2 regions of the Streptomyces pluripotens genome follow, and region 1 is predicted to be linked to the other one. Evidence: riboswitches for the same ligand, from Rfam matches in the RefSeq annotation. Region 1 holds a riboswitch; the other holds the start of a gene.
The links. Region 1 has a riboswitch for glycine ahead of gcvT (glycine cleavage system aminomethyltransferase GcvT). Riboswitches for the same ligand answer to the same signal wherever they lie in the genome.
Positions count from the first base shown of each region.

Region 2: it holds a riboswitch for glycine, as region 1 does, so the genes downstream of both, gcvP (aminomethyl-transferring glycine dehydrogenase) here and gcvT (glycine cleavage system aminomethyltransferase GcvT) in region 1, are expected to answer to the same signal.

Region 1 covers NZ_CP021080.1:5,259,548-5,264,861, reverse strand. The annotation lists gene LK06_RS23765 (enhanced serine sensitivity protein SseB C-terminal domain-containing protein) at 71-868, opposite strand; gene LK06_RS23760 (enhanced serine sensitivity protein SseB) at 1,067-1,858, opposite strand; gene LK06_RS23755 (AAA family ATPase) at 1,921-2,616, opposite strand; glycine riboswitch at 2,795-2,887, shown strand; glycine riboswitch at 2,888-3,000, shown strand; gene gcvT (glycine cleavage system aminomethyltransferase GcvT) at 3,044-4,171, shown strand; gene gcvH (glycine cleavage system protein GcvH) at 4,285-4,662, shown strand; gene glyA (serine hydroxymethyltransferase) at 4,688-5,314, shown strand, end outside.
Region 2 covers NZ_CP021080.1:846,471-851,784, forward strand. The annotation lists gene gcvP (aminomethyl-transferring glycine dehydrogenase) at 1-1,711, opposite strand, end outside; glycine riboswitch at 1,886-1,980, opposite strand; gene LK06_RS03615 (PRC-barrel domain-containing protein) at 2,100-2,471, shown strand; gene LK06_RS03620 (DNA polymerase IV) at 2,393-3,838, opposite strand; gene LK06_RS03625 (MerR family transcriptional regulator) at 3,908-4,591, opposite strand; gene LK06_RS03630 (bifunctional nuclease family protein) at 4,862-5,314, opposite strand, start outside.

The DNA.
Region 1 (5,314 bases):
TAAGCCGAACAACGCCGGAGCAAAAAGGGCAATCAGGACAAGAGGAACTCGTGTGTCCCGTGAATCCTGCTCAGTAGCCGCCGCGCACCGGCGGATAGCCGTACCCGGCGGCAGGGGCCTGCGGCTGGGGCGGGGCCTGGAACCCGGGACGGGGCTGAGGTTGCGGTGGACCCACGTGGGCCTCGCGGTCGTAGAACGGGCGCGCGCTGGCCCGCATCCACATCACCACCGGGTCGTAGTCGTCGGTCATCGCGACCGTCGACACCGGGAGCCCCTCCGGCACCACCCCGATGGACTGCTGCATCATCGCGCGCACCGAGTCCACCGCGGCGGGCGAGGTGTCGTACACGTCCAGGCCGATGGCGAGGTACGGCGCCCCGAGCGCCGGCTGCACCCAGGCACGGCGCAGGGAGCGCAAGGCGGGGGTGCGGTGGGCATTCTGCGCGAGCAGGGCGTAGAACTGCGGAATCTCGATAACGGGCTCAGTGAGGCGCAGGGGGCCGGCGGGCTGACGTCCCAGGCCGGTGGCCAGACGGCGCAGGTCGAGCCAGGGAACGCCGACACCGCCGCCCGGGGCGTGCGGGTTGAGCCAGAGACCGTAGTGGTCGGGGTAGAGGGTGCGGGCCACGTCGAGTCCGTCGACGACCTCGTAGGAGCGGTTCCAGCCGCTGACGGATAGTTCCTGGGCGGAGGTCACACAGGGGGCGTAGTGGAAGCCCTCGACCTCCATGTCCCCGTACTGGGCATCCGGGGAACCGGCCTGGCCGTGCCAGAGGAGCATCCAGATCTGGCCGGAGGACGGGGTGGCGAGGGCGCGCAGCAGTGCCTCGTACGCGTCGTAGCGTCCGGGCGTGACCTGGCGCAGCATGTGCTCGACGCTGCCACTGTGGCTCGCGCTCACCTGTCGTACCGGCCCTTCTTCGGAAGCCCCTCGTTCAAAGACAGCTTAAGCGCCCACTGGGGTGAGGCCTGGGGTTCGTGCACGCGTACGAATCGTCCGTGACCGGCCGTGTCCCGTTTGCGGCCGGGACCCACACCGGACACGGCCGTGCGGCGCTCGGGTACGTCAGTGGCCGTACTGGTAGAAGGGCCGGACGTGGTTCTTCAGCCACTCGGCCACCGGGTCCTCGGTCACGTCCAGGAGGACCAGGTTGACCGGCCACGGCACCGGCACCCTGCCCAGGGCGCGGCCGAGGGCCTCCAGGGGGCGAGCGCGCAGGTCGCCCTCCCACTGCGACAGTTCCACGCCCACGAACATCACCGGGTCTGCCGTCTCGACGGCGGCCAGGCAGCGGCGGGCCGTGACGACCACGCCGGTCTCGGCGAACTCGGCGGAGGCGGCGGAGAGGAAGTCGACCGGGTCGTCCTGCCAGTCGGGCTCGAAGAGACGGACCCGGCCGCCGCTGCTGGGGCCGTCGAGCGGGGTGCGGGGCCCACGGCACAGTTCGGCGACCGCCTCGGGTGGCAGGGGGATGCCGACCACACCGCCCGGGTTCACGGCCATGCCCGCCTGCGGGGGAAGCCCGCGGGCGAACTCCACGGCAGGTGCGATGGTGTACGACATGTGGGAACCGGAGACCTGACGGAGCTGCTCCTCGGAGCTGAACACCGGAACGTACGCCTGGCCGTCGATCTCCAGCGTGGGCAGGTCCAGTTGGCCGCTGTCCGGGCCCCCGCCGCTGGGCAGTGGGATCCACAGGAAGCTCCGGCCGAGAACCTCGATGATCCGGCTGCCCGCGGACGGGATGCCGAGGGAGGCCGACAGCACCTCCTCCAGTTCATTGCCGGGCCAACCGCCGTGCGGGTGGGGGTGTGCCTGTGCGGGGAAGCCCGCGGGAACGTCCGCCGGGAAGTCCATCTGCTCTACCGCCTGCTGGGAACCGCTGTTGTGGAGAAGAAGGCTAGCGGGTGACGGTGACATCACCGAGGGCGAGTGCCGGCTGACCCGGCTCGGCCTAAGAAGCCGATGCGCTTCAGGGTGTCCGCCGCAGCCCGGTCCAGCAGCACAGCCGAGCCGCAGCCGACAGGCACCCGGCCCCGCTCGACCGCGCCGAGCAGGCGGGCCGTCGTACGGCAGTGGCGGCGGAAGGCGTGGCGGGAGACCCCCCGGCCACGCTGGCGTTGGCCCGCCCGGGCGGCCTCGGGAGCGACGTCGAGCAACAGCAGGTGCAGGATGCCGCCGCGGCGGCGGGCCGCACGGGCGAGCCAGCCGCGCACCCAGCCCTGGGTACCGCAATCGTGCACAACGACGGCCTCCTCGGCGCGCAAGGCGTGCCACAGCCGGCTGTAGTGGACGAGGCGCACCAGGGGGCGGTAGAGCGCGTACGGCAGTAAGCGGGGCAGCCGGGCGGCGAAGCGCTCACGGGTGTCCTGGGAATCGACGCACTGGCCGACGGCCGTGCGGTGCATCAGCGTGGACTTTCCGCTGCCGGGCAGGCCGGTGACCACGACCACGTCACGGGCACCGAAGTCCAGGGCCCGGGGGCTGCGGCCGGCTCGGCCGCGCAGATCGCGGACGACCGCGGAGGAAGGCTCGGAGCAGCTCTCATGGGCCGGGGCGAAGGGCTGCCCCGACACCACGGCACCGGCGGTGACGTACCCGGTGGTCCTCTTCACCATGATCGTCCTCCCCTACGGACTTGGCCGTTCCCGTGCCCACCACACGTAAAGGGAGGGTAATGAGGCGATGTCGGTGGTTCGGTGCGCATACCGCCACGGCTCGGTTACAGATGTGACCCTGACGGGCGGGGCCACGGCGTGCAATGATGTGCCGGCCAACTGCATACCGGCCGCTTGAATCCGCGCGGGAGAGTCCCCAGGCCGCTGGGGCGCCGAAGGAGCAAGTCCCTCCCTTGAATCTCTCAGGCCCCGTTACCGCGCGGGCGAGGCACATCTGAAAAGCGGGCTGCTGTGACAGTGGCTCCACCCAAGGTGCAAGCCGTGGTCGTCCCCGTGGCGGTCGTGGCGAACCTCTCAGGTTCCGATGACAGATGGGGAGGAACGTTCCTCGCCCCGTCCGCCTTCCCTGGGAGACGACCGACCGATGAGCAGTACCGAACCCACTGAACTCCGTCATACTGCGCTGGATGCGCTGCACCGCTCGCTCGGTGCGACGATGACCGACTTCGCCGGCTGGGACATGCCCCTGCGTTACGGCTCCGAGCGCGACGAGCACATCGCGGTGCGGACCAAGGCTGGCCTGTTCGACCTCTCCCACATGGGTGAGATCACCGTGACCGGCTCCGAGGCTGCCGTCTTCCTGAACCACGCCCTGGTCGGCAACATCGCCTCGGTCGGCGTCGGTCGTGCCCGCTACACCATGATCTGCCAGGCCGACGGCGGCATCCTGGACGACCTGATCGTCTACCGGCTGGCCGAGACCGAGTACATGGTCGTGGCCAACGCCTCCAACGCCCAGGTGGTGCTGGACGCACTGACCGAACGGGCCGCCGGTTTCGATGCGGAGGTACGTGACGACCGGGACGCCTACGCGCTGATCGCGGTGCAGGGCCCCGAGTCCCCCGGCATCCTGAAGTCCCTGACGGACGCGGACCTGGACGGCCTCAAGTACTACGCGGGTCTGCCCGGTACGGTCGCCGGTGTCCCGGCCCTCATCGCCCGCACCGGCTACACCGGCGAGGACGGCTTCGAGCTGTTCGTGAAGCCGGAGCACGTCGTGCGGCTATGGCAGGCCCTGACCGAGGCGGGCGAGGGCGTCGGCCTGGTGCCGTGCGGCCTGTCCTGCCGGGACACACTGCGCCTGGAGGCAGGCATGCCGCTGTACGGGCACGAGCTGAACACCTCCCTCACCCCCTTCGACGCCGGCCTCGGCCGCGTGGTCAAGTTCGAGAAGGCGGGTGACTTCGTTGGACGGGACGCGCTGGCGAAGGCCGCCGAGCGCGCTGCTTCCCAGCCGCCCCGGGTCCTGGTCGGCCTGATCGCCGAAGGCCGCCGAGTGCCGCGCGCCGGGTACTCCGTGGTCGCCGGCGGCGAGGTGATCGGCGAGGTCACCTCCGGAGCTCCCTCCCCCACCCTGGGCAAGCCGATCGCCATGGCCTATGTCGACGCGGCGCACGCAGCGCCGGGCACCGCGGGTGTCGGCGTGGACATCCGGGGCAGCCACGAGCCGTACCAGGTCGTGGCGCTGCCGTTCTACAAGCGCCAGAAGTGACACTGAGCGCGGAACGTCCCCTGACGTGACTCTGCGCACACTTCCCTGCTCACGAGCAGTTCCAGCAGTCCCCCCTTCATCAGCCCTCCCGCGCGTACAGGAGAATCCAGGTCATGAGCAACCCCCAGCAGCTGCGCTACAGCAAGGAGCACGAGTGGCTGTCGGCCGCCGAGAACGGCGTCTCGACGGTCGGCATCACCGAGTTCGCGGCCAACGCGCTCGGCGATGTCGTCTACGCCCAGCTCCCCGAGGTCGGCTCCACGGTGTCCGCGGGCGAGACCGTGGGCGAGTTGGAGTCGACGAAGTCGGTATCCGACCTGTACTCGCCGGTCACCGGTGAGGTCACCGAGATCAACGAGGATGTCGTCAACGACCCTTCGCTGGTGAACTCCGCCCCCTTCGAAGACGGCTGGCTGTTCAAGGTACGCGTCACGGAGGAGCCGGCCGACCTGCTCTCCGCCGACGAGTACGCCGCCCACGCCGCCGGCTGAAGAGTCCTGAAGGAGTCGTAGCCGTATGACTGTCCTGAACACCCCCCTGCACGAGCTGGACCCGGAGATCGCCGCCGCGGTCGACGCCGAGCTCAGCCGCCAGCAGTCCACGCTGGAGATGATCGCGTCCGAGAACTTCGCGCCGCTCGCGGTGATGGAGGCGCAGGGCTCGGTCCTCACCAACAAGTACGCCGAGGGCTACCCGGGCCGCCGCTACTACGGCGGCTGCGAGCACGTCGACGTCGCCGAGCAGATCGCCATCGACCGGATCAAGGAGCTGTTCGGCGCCGAGTACGCCAACGTGCAGCCCCACTCCGGTGCCTCCGCCAACCAGGCGGCGCTGTTCGCGCTGGCCCAGCCCGGGGACACCATCCTCGGCCTGGACCTGGCGCACGGCGGCCACCTGACCCACGGGATGCGGCTGAACTTCTCCGGCAAGCAGTTCCACGTGGTCGCGTACCACGTGGACGTGGAGACCGGCCTGGTCGACATGGCCGAAGTCGAGCGGCTCGCCAAGGAGCACCGCCCGAAGGTGATCATCGCCGGCTGGTCGGCCTACCCGCGGCAACTGGACTTCGCCGAGTTCCGCCGGATCGCCGACGAGGTCGAGGCCCACCTGTGGGTCGACATGGCGCACTTCGCGGGCCTGGTC
Region 2 (5,314 bases), 4.4 Mb from region 1:
TCGGCTGCAGGGAAACCTTGTCGTAGCCGGTGACCTCGGCGAGGCGTTCCTCCAACTCGTGGATGAGGGTGAGGTAACCCGCGGCCTGCTCGGCGGGCGCGAAGGGGTGCAGCTGCCCGAACTCGGGCCAGGTGACCGGCTCCATCTCCGTGGTCGCGTTGAGCTTCATGGTGCAGGAGCCCAGCGGGATCATGCCGCGGTCGAGCGCGTAGTCGCGGTCGGCCAGCCGACGCAGGTAGCGCAGCATCGCGGTCTCGGAACGGTACTGGTGGAAGACCGGGTGGGTCAGGTAGTCGTCGGTGCGCAGGAGCGCCGTCGGCAGGGCGTCCTCGGCGGTCGCGTCCAGCGCGTCGACGTCGGCCTCGACGCCGAAGGCGGACCAGACCGTGGCCAGCTGGGTCCGGGTGCTGGTCTCGTCGCAGGCCATGGAGACATGGTCGGCGTCGACCAGGCGCAGGTTGACCCCGCCGTCCCGGGCGGCGGCGACGATCCCGGCGGCCCTGCCGGGCACACGTGCGGTCACCGTGTCGAAGAACGCACCGTGGACGATCTCGACGCCGCCCGCCCTGAGGCCCTCGGTGAGGATCGCAGCGTAGCGGTGGGTACGCCGTGCGATGGCCCGCAGGCCCTCCGGTCCGTGGTAGACGGCGTACATGCCGGCCATGACGGCCAGCAGCACCTGCGCGGTACAGATGTTGCTCGTGGCCTTCTCACGGCGGATGTGCTGCTCACGGGTCTGCAGGGCCAGTCGGTAGGCCTTGTGCCCGTCAGCGTCGACGGAGACACCCACCAGACGGCCCGGCAAGCTGCGCGCGAACTTCTCGTGCACGGCCATGTATCCGGCGTGCGGACCACCGAAGCCCATCGGCACGCCGAAGCGCTGGGTTGAGCCGACGGCGATGTCGGCCCCCAACTCACCCGGCGAGGTCAGCAGGGTCAGCGCGAGCAGGTCGGCGGCGACGGTGACCAGGGCTCCGAGCTCGTGCGCCTGATCGATGACCGGCTTGACGTCACGTACGGCTCCCGACGCACCCGGGTATTGGATCAGCACGCCGTTGATCCCGCGCTCGGCGATCGCGGCCGGGATCCCCGCGGAGAGGTCGGCGACGACGACCTCGACGCCGGTCGGCTCGGCGCGCGTCTCGATGACGGCGATGGTCTGCGGCAGCGCGTCCGCGTCGACCAGGAACAGGCCCTTCTTGTTCTTGCCCATGCGCCGGGACAGCGCCATCGCCTCGGCGGCGGCCGTGCCCTCGTCCAGCAGGGAGGCTCCGGAGGTGGGCAGGCCGGTGAGATCGGCGACCACGGTCTGGAAGTTCAGCAGGGCCTCCAGGCGGCCCTGGGAGATCTCCGGCTGGTACGGCGTGTAGGCCGTGTACCAGGCCGGGTTCTCCATGACGTTGCGCAGGATGACCGGCGGTGTGAAGGTGCCGTAGTAGCCAAGACCGATCATGGATCCGAGGACCTGGTTGCGGTCGGCGAGCGAGCGGAGCTCAGCGAGCACCTCGGTCTCGGTGCGGGCGCCCGGCAGGTCCAGCGCGTCGGCGTTCTTGATCACGTCCGGAACCGCGGCGGCGGTCAGTTCGTCGAGCGAGCCGTAACCGACCTGCGCGAGCATCTTGGCCCGTGCCTCCTGGTCGGGCCCGATGTGGCGCTGCTCGAAGGGAATGCCCGTTTCGAGCTCGGAGAGCGGAATGCGATGGGCGGTCATTGCGGAGGCCTCCTGGTCTGACGCGACCTTCGAGGGGCACCACGGCGCGGGTGCCCCGACGGCCTCCCCCTCTGTCATCTCAACCTGAGAGCTTCACCGGACGCCCGTGGACGCCGGTTTTCACCGTCGGTGAGAGCGGAAGCCGTCGACACCCGCCCTGCTTTCCAGAGTGACCTCGTCCGTGCGGTACATGAGCCTGAGAGATTCCGGGGAGGATTTGCTCCTTCGGCGCCTCCGAGGTGGTCGGAGGACTCTCCCGCACGGGGTCAGCAGCCGCTGCCAGCCTACCAGCGAGGTCAACGTCCGGACCTTCGAGTGGCCGCCTCGCCAAATGTGCTCTTTTGTAGTGCTTACGGATGATTTGCGACCACGTGGAGGGAGAGGGACCGTGCAGACCGACATCGATCCGCGCAGCCTGATCGGCCGCAAGGCGTTCGACCGCGATGGCACCAAGATCGGCACCATCGACGAGGTGTACCTCGACGACGCGACCGGCGTGCCCGAGTGGGCCGCCGTACGCACCGGCCTGTTCTCCCGGGACGCGTTCGTTCCCCTGGAGCCGAGCGAGCTCGTCGAAGGCACCCTGCACGTCCCGTTCGACCGTGCCCTCATCAAGGACGCCCCGGACTTCGGCGTGGGCCGCCATCTCTCCCCCGAGCAGGAATTGCAGCTCTACCACCACTACGGCCTCGACGTGGCCTCGCCCCCCAGGCTCTCGGACCACGACTTCGGCAGGCTCGCGGGCACCGAGGAGGGCTGAGCCCCGTCTGACGCGGCGCAGTCCCGTTCCGGCGGCCCCGGCACCAGCGGCAGCGGATCCGCCGGTTCAAGATCCGGATCGTCCCCCCGGAAGGTACGCACCCGCCCGGGATCCGACTGGGGCGTCTCGAAGCGCACGGTGACCCGGCCCAGGCCACTGCCCTGCACCCAGCCGTACCCGTGCTCGGCGTGCCGTACGTCCTGCCCGGCGCGCCAGAGTCGTTCGGTGGTCTCCGGCTGCTCCGCCACAGCCTCGGGAACGGCCTCCGCGACAGGGTCCCCTGCCGCCCGCTCGCCCGCCGCCTGCGCGAACAGGTCCTCCTGCGTGTAGTCGGCGAGCCCGGTGACACCGACACCGAGCAGCCGGACCCCGCCCGTGGTGTCCACGGCCTCCAGCAACCGGGCCGCTGCCTCCCGGACGACCGCCGGATCGTCCGTGGGCCCCCTGAGCGTCTCGGAGCGGGTGAGCGTAGAGAAGTCGTATCGCCGAACCTTCAGCACGATGGTCCGCCCTGACAGCCCGGCCCCGCGCAGCCGCCCCACGCACCGGTCGGCGAGACGCTGCACTTCGATACCCACCCGCACCCGATCATGGATGTCCACGTCGTAGGTGTCCTCGACCGAGACCGATTTGGTCTCCCGCTCGGCCACCACGGGCCGCTGGTCGCGCGCCAGGGCCATGGCGGACAACGCGTGCCCGTGCGCCTTGCCGAGCAACCGCACGAGTTCGTCCTCGCCGGCCTCGGCCAGCTCCTCGACCGTGGTGATTCCGGCTCTGCGCAGATGATCCCCGGTAGCCGGCCCGACTCCCGGCAGGGTGCGCACCGGCATCGGCCCCAGCAGCGCTTGCTCCGTGCCCGGCTCGACGAGCACCAGACCATCCGGTTTGGCCTGCTCGGAGGCGATCTTCGCGAGCATCTTGGAGGCAGCCAGCCCCACCGATCCGGTGAGACCCGTGGCGGCCCGGATGTCCGCACGCAGTTTCGACCCGGCCAGTCGCGCCGATTCCCCGTCCCAGGCCGATCCACCGGCCTCCAGATCGACGAACGCCTCGTCCAGGCTGAGCGGCTCCACCAACGGTGACAGCTCCCGCAACAGCCCCATCACCTGCTCGCTGACCGACCGGTACAGACCGAAGCGCGGCACCAGGTACGCGGCATGGGGTGCCAACCGGCGCGCCTGGGCCGTGGGCATCGCGGAATGGACCCCGAAGATCCGCGCCTCGTACGACGCGGTCGCCACTACTCCGCGCGGTCCGAGCCCGCCCACGACGACCGCCTTTCCCCGCAGACTCGGCTTGGACGCCTGCTCCACCGAGGCGAAGAAGGCATCCATGTCGAGATGCAGGATCGTGGGCGCGGTTCTCACACCTACGATGCTGCACCACGGCACTGACAATGCGGTGGCGCCGGAGGGTGCCGAATCGTGGGCCGGCGGTCAGACCGCCCGGTTGCGGCGGCGCGCCAGTTCGTCAGCGGGGTTGTGGCCGACGAGCGTCTCGCCCGTGTCGATGCGTTCTCCGTGCAGCTGGGAGAGCGCGCTTTCTACGTCCCGCCACACCACGCCCACCGCGATCCCGAAGACACCCTGACCGCCCTGGAGCAGGGCGTGCACCTCGTCCGGCGAGGTGCACTCGTACACGGTGGCGCCATCGCTCATCAAGGTCATCCGCTCCAGGTCCCGGAAACCGCGTTCTCTGAGGTGCTGGACCGCGCTGCGGATGTTCTGGAGCGAGACCCCGGTGTCCAGGAACCGCTTGACAATCTTCAGGACGACGACGTCCCGGAAGCTGTACAACCGTTGCGTTCCCGACCCGTAGGCCGGGCGCACGCTCGGCTCGACCAGGCCGGTGCGGGCCCAGTAGTCAAGTTGCCGGTAGGTGATACCGGCGGCCGCGCAGGCAGTGGGCCCGCGGTAGCCGATCTGCTCGGACGTCATCGCCGCCGCCCCTCCGCCGTCCGGCACCGCCCTCGGCCGCTGCGGAGCATGACCGGCCGCGCCGCTGGGTTGGGGGTACCCCCCGCTCTGACGTGACCGAGAGCTCTGGGCCGGGTACGGACCGCTCTCCCCGAAACCGGGTTCGGGGGCACCCCCAGCCGTACCGTCGCCGCTGGTTCTCACGCCGACCTCCGTCCTTGACCTGCCTTCTCGACGGTAGGCAGTCACCAGGGGTGCGTCAACGATCGCCACACTCGGCACGCCGAGTGACAATCACCCAAGGAGTGGTTTTCCGTGCCCCACCGCGGGGAAAGGCTAGCTGAATGCGCTCGCCGGGAGCCGTAGGACGCTCTCAATGGACGGTGGCAATTGCCCACCCGACCCGTCGGGCACGGCCGGTTTCCCGCCCGCGGACTGAATCCGGCGGGCCGGCCCCTCACCGGCTCCTGGTGCTCACTGGCTGCTGGTCCCGAAGTCCTCGGGCGAGATCTGGTCGAGGAACTCACGGAACTTCTCCACCTCGTCCTCCTGCTCGTCGGGAATCGCGATACCCGCATCGTCCAGGACCGTGTCGCTGCCGTAGATCGGCGTTCCGGTGCGCAGGGCAAGCGCTATGGCATCGGAGGGACGGGCGCTGACCTCGACTCCGCTGGCGAAGACGAGCTCCGCGTAGAAGACCCCTTCACGCAGGTCCGTGATGCGTACTTCGGTCAGCTCCTGGCCGACGGCCTCCAGCACGTCCTTGAACAGGTCGTGGGTCAGCGGTCGCGCGGGGGCCATGCCCTGTTGGGCGAAAGCGATGGCCGTCGCCTCCCCCGGCCCGATCCAGATGGGGAGGTAACGGTCGCCTCCCACTTCTCGCAGGAGCACGATCGGTTGGTTGGAGGGCATTTCGACCCGGACACC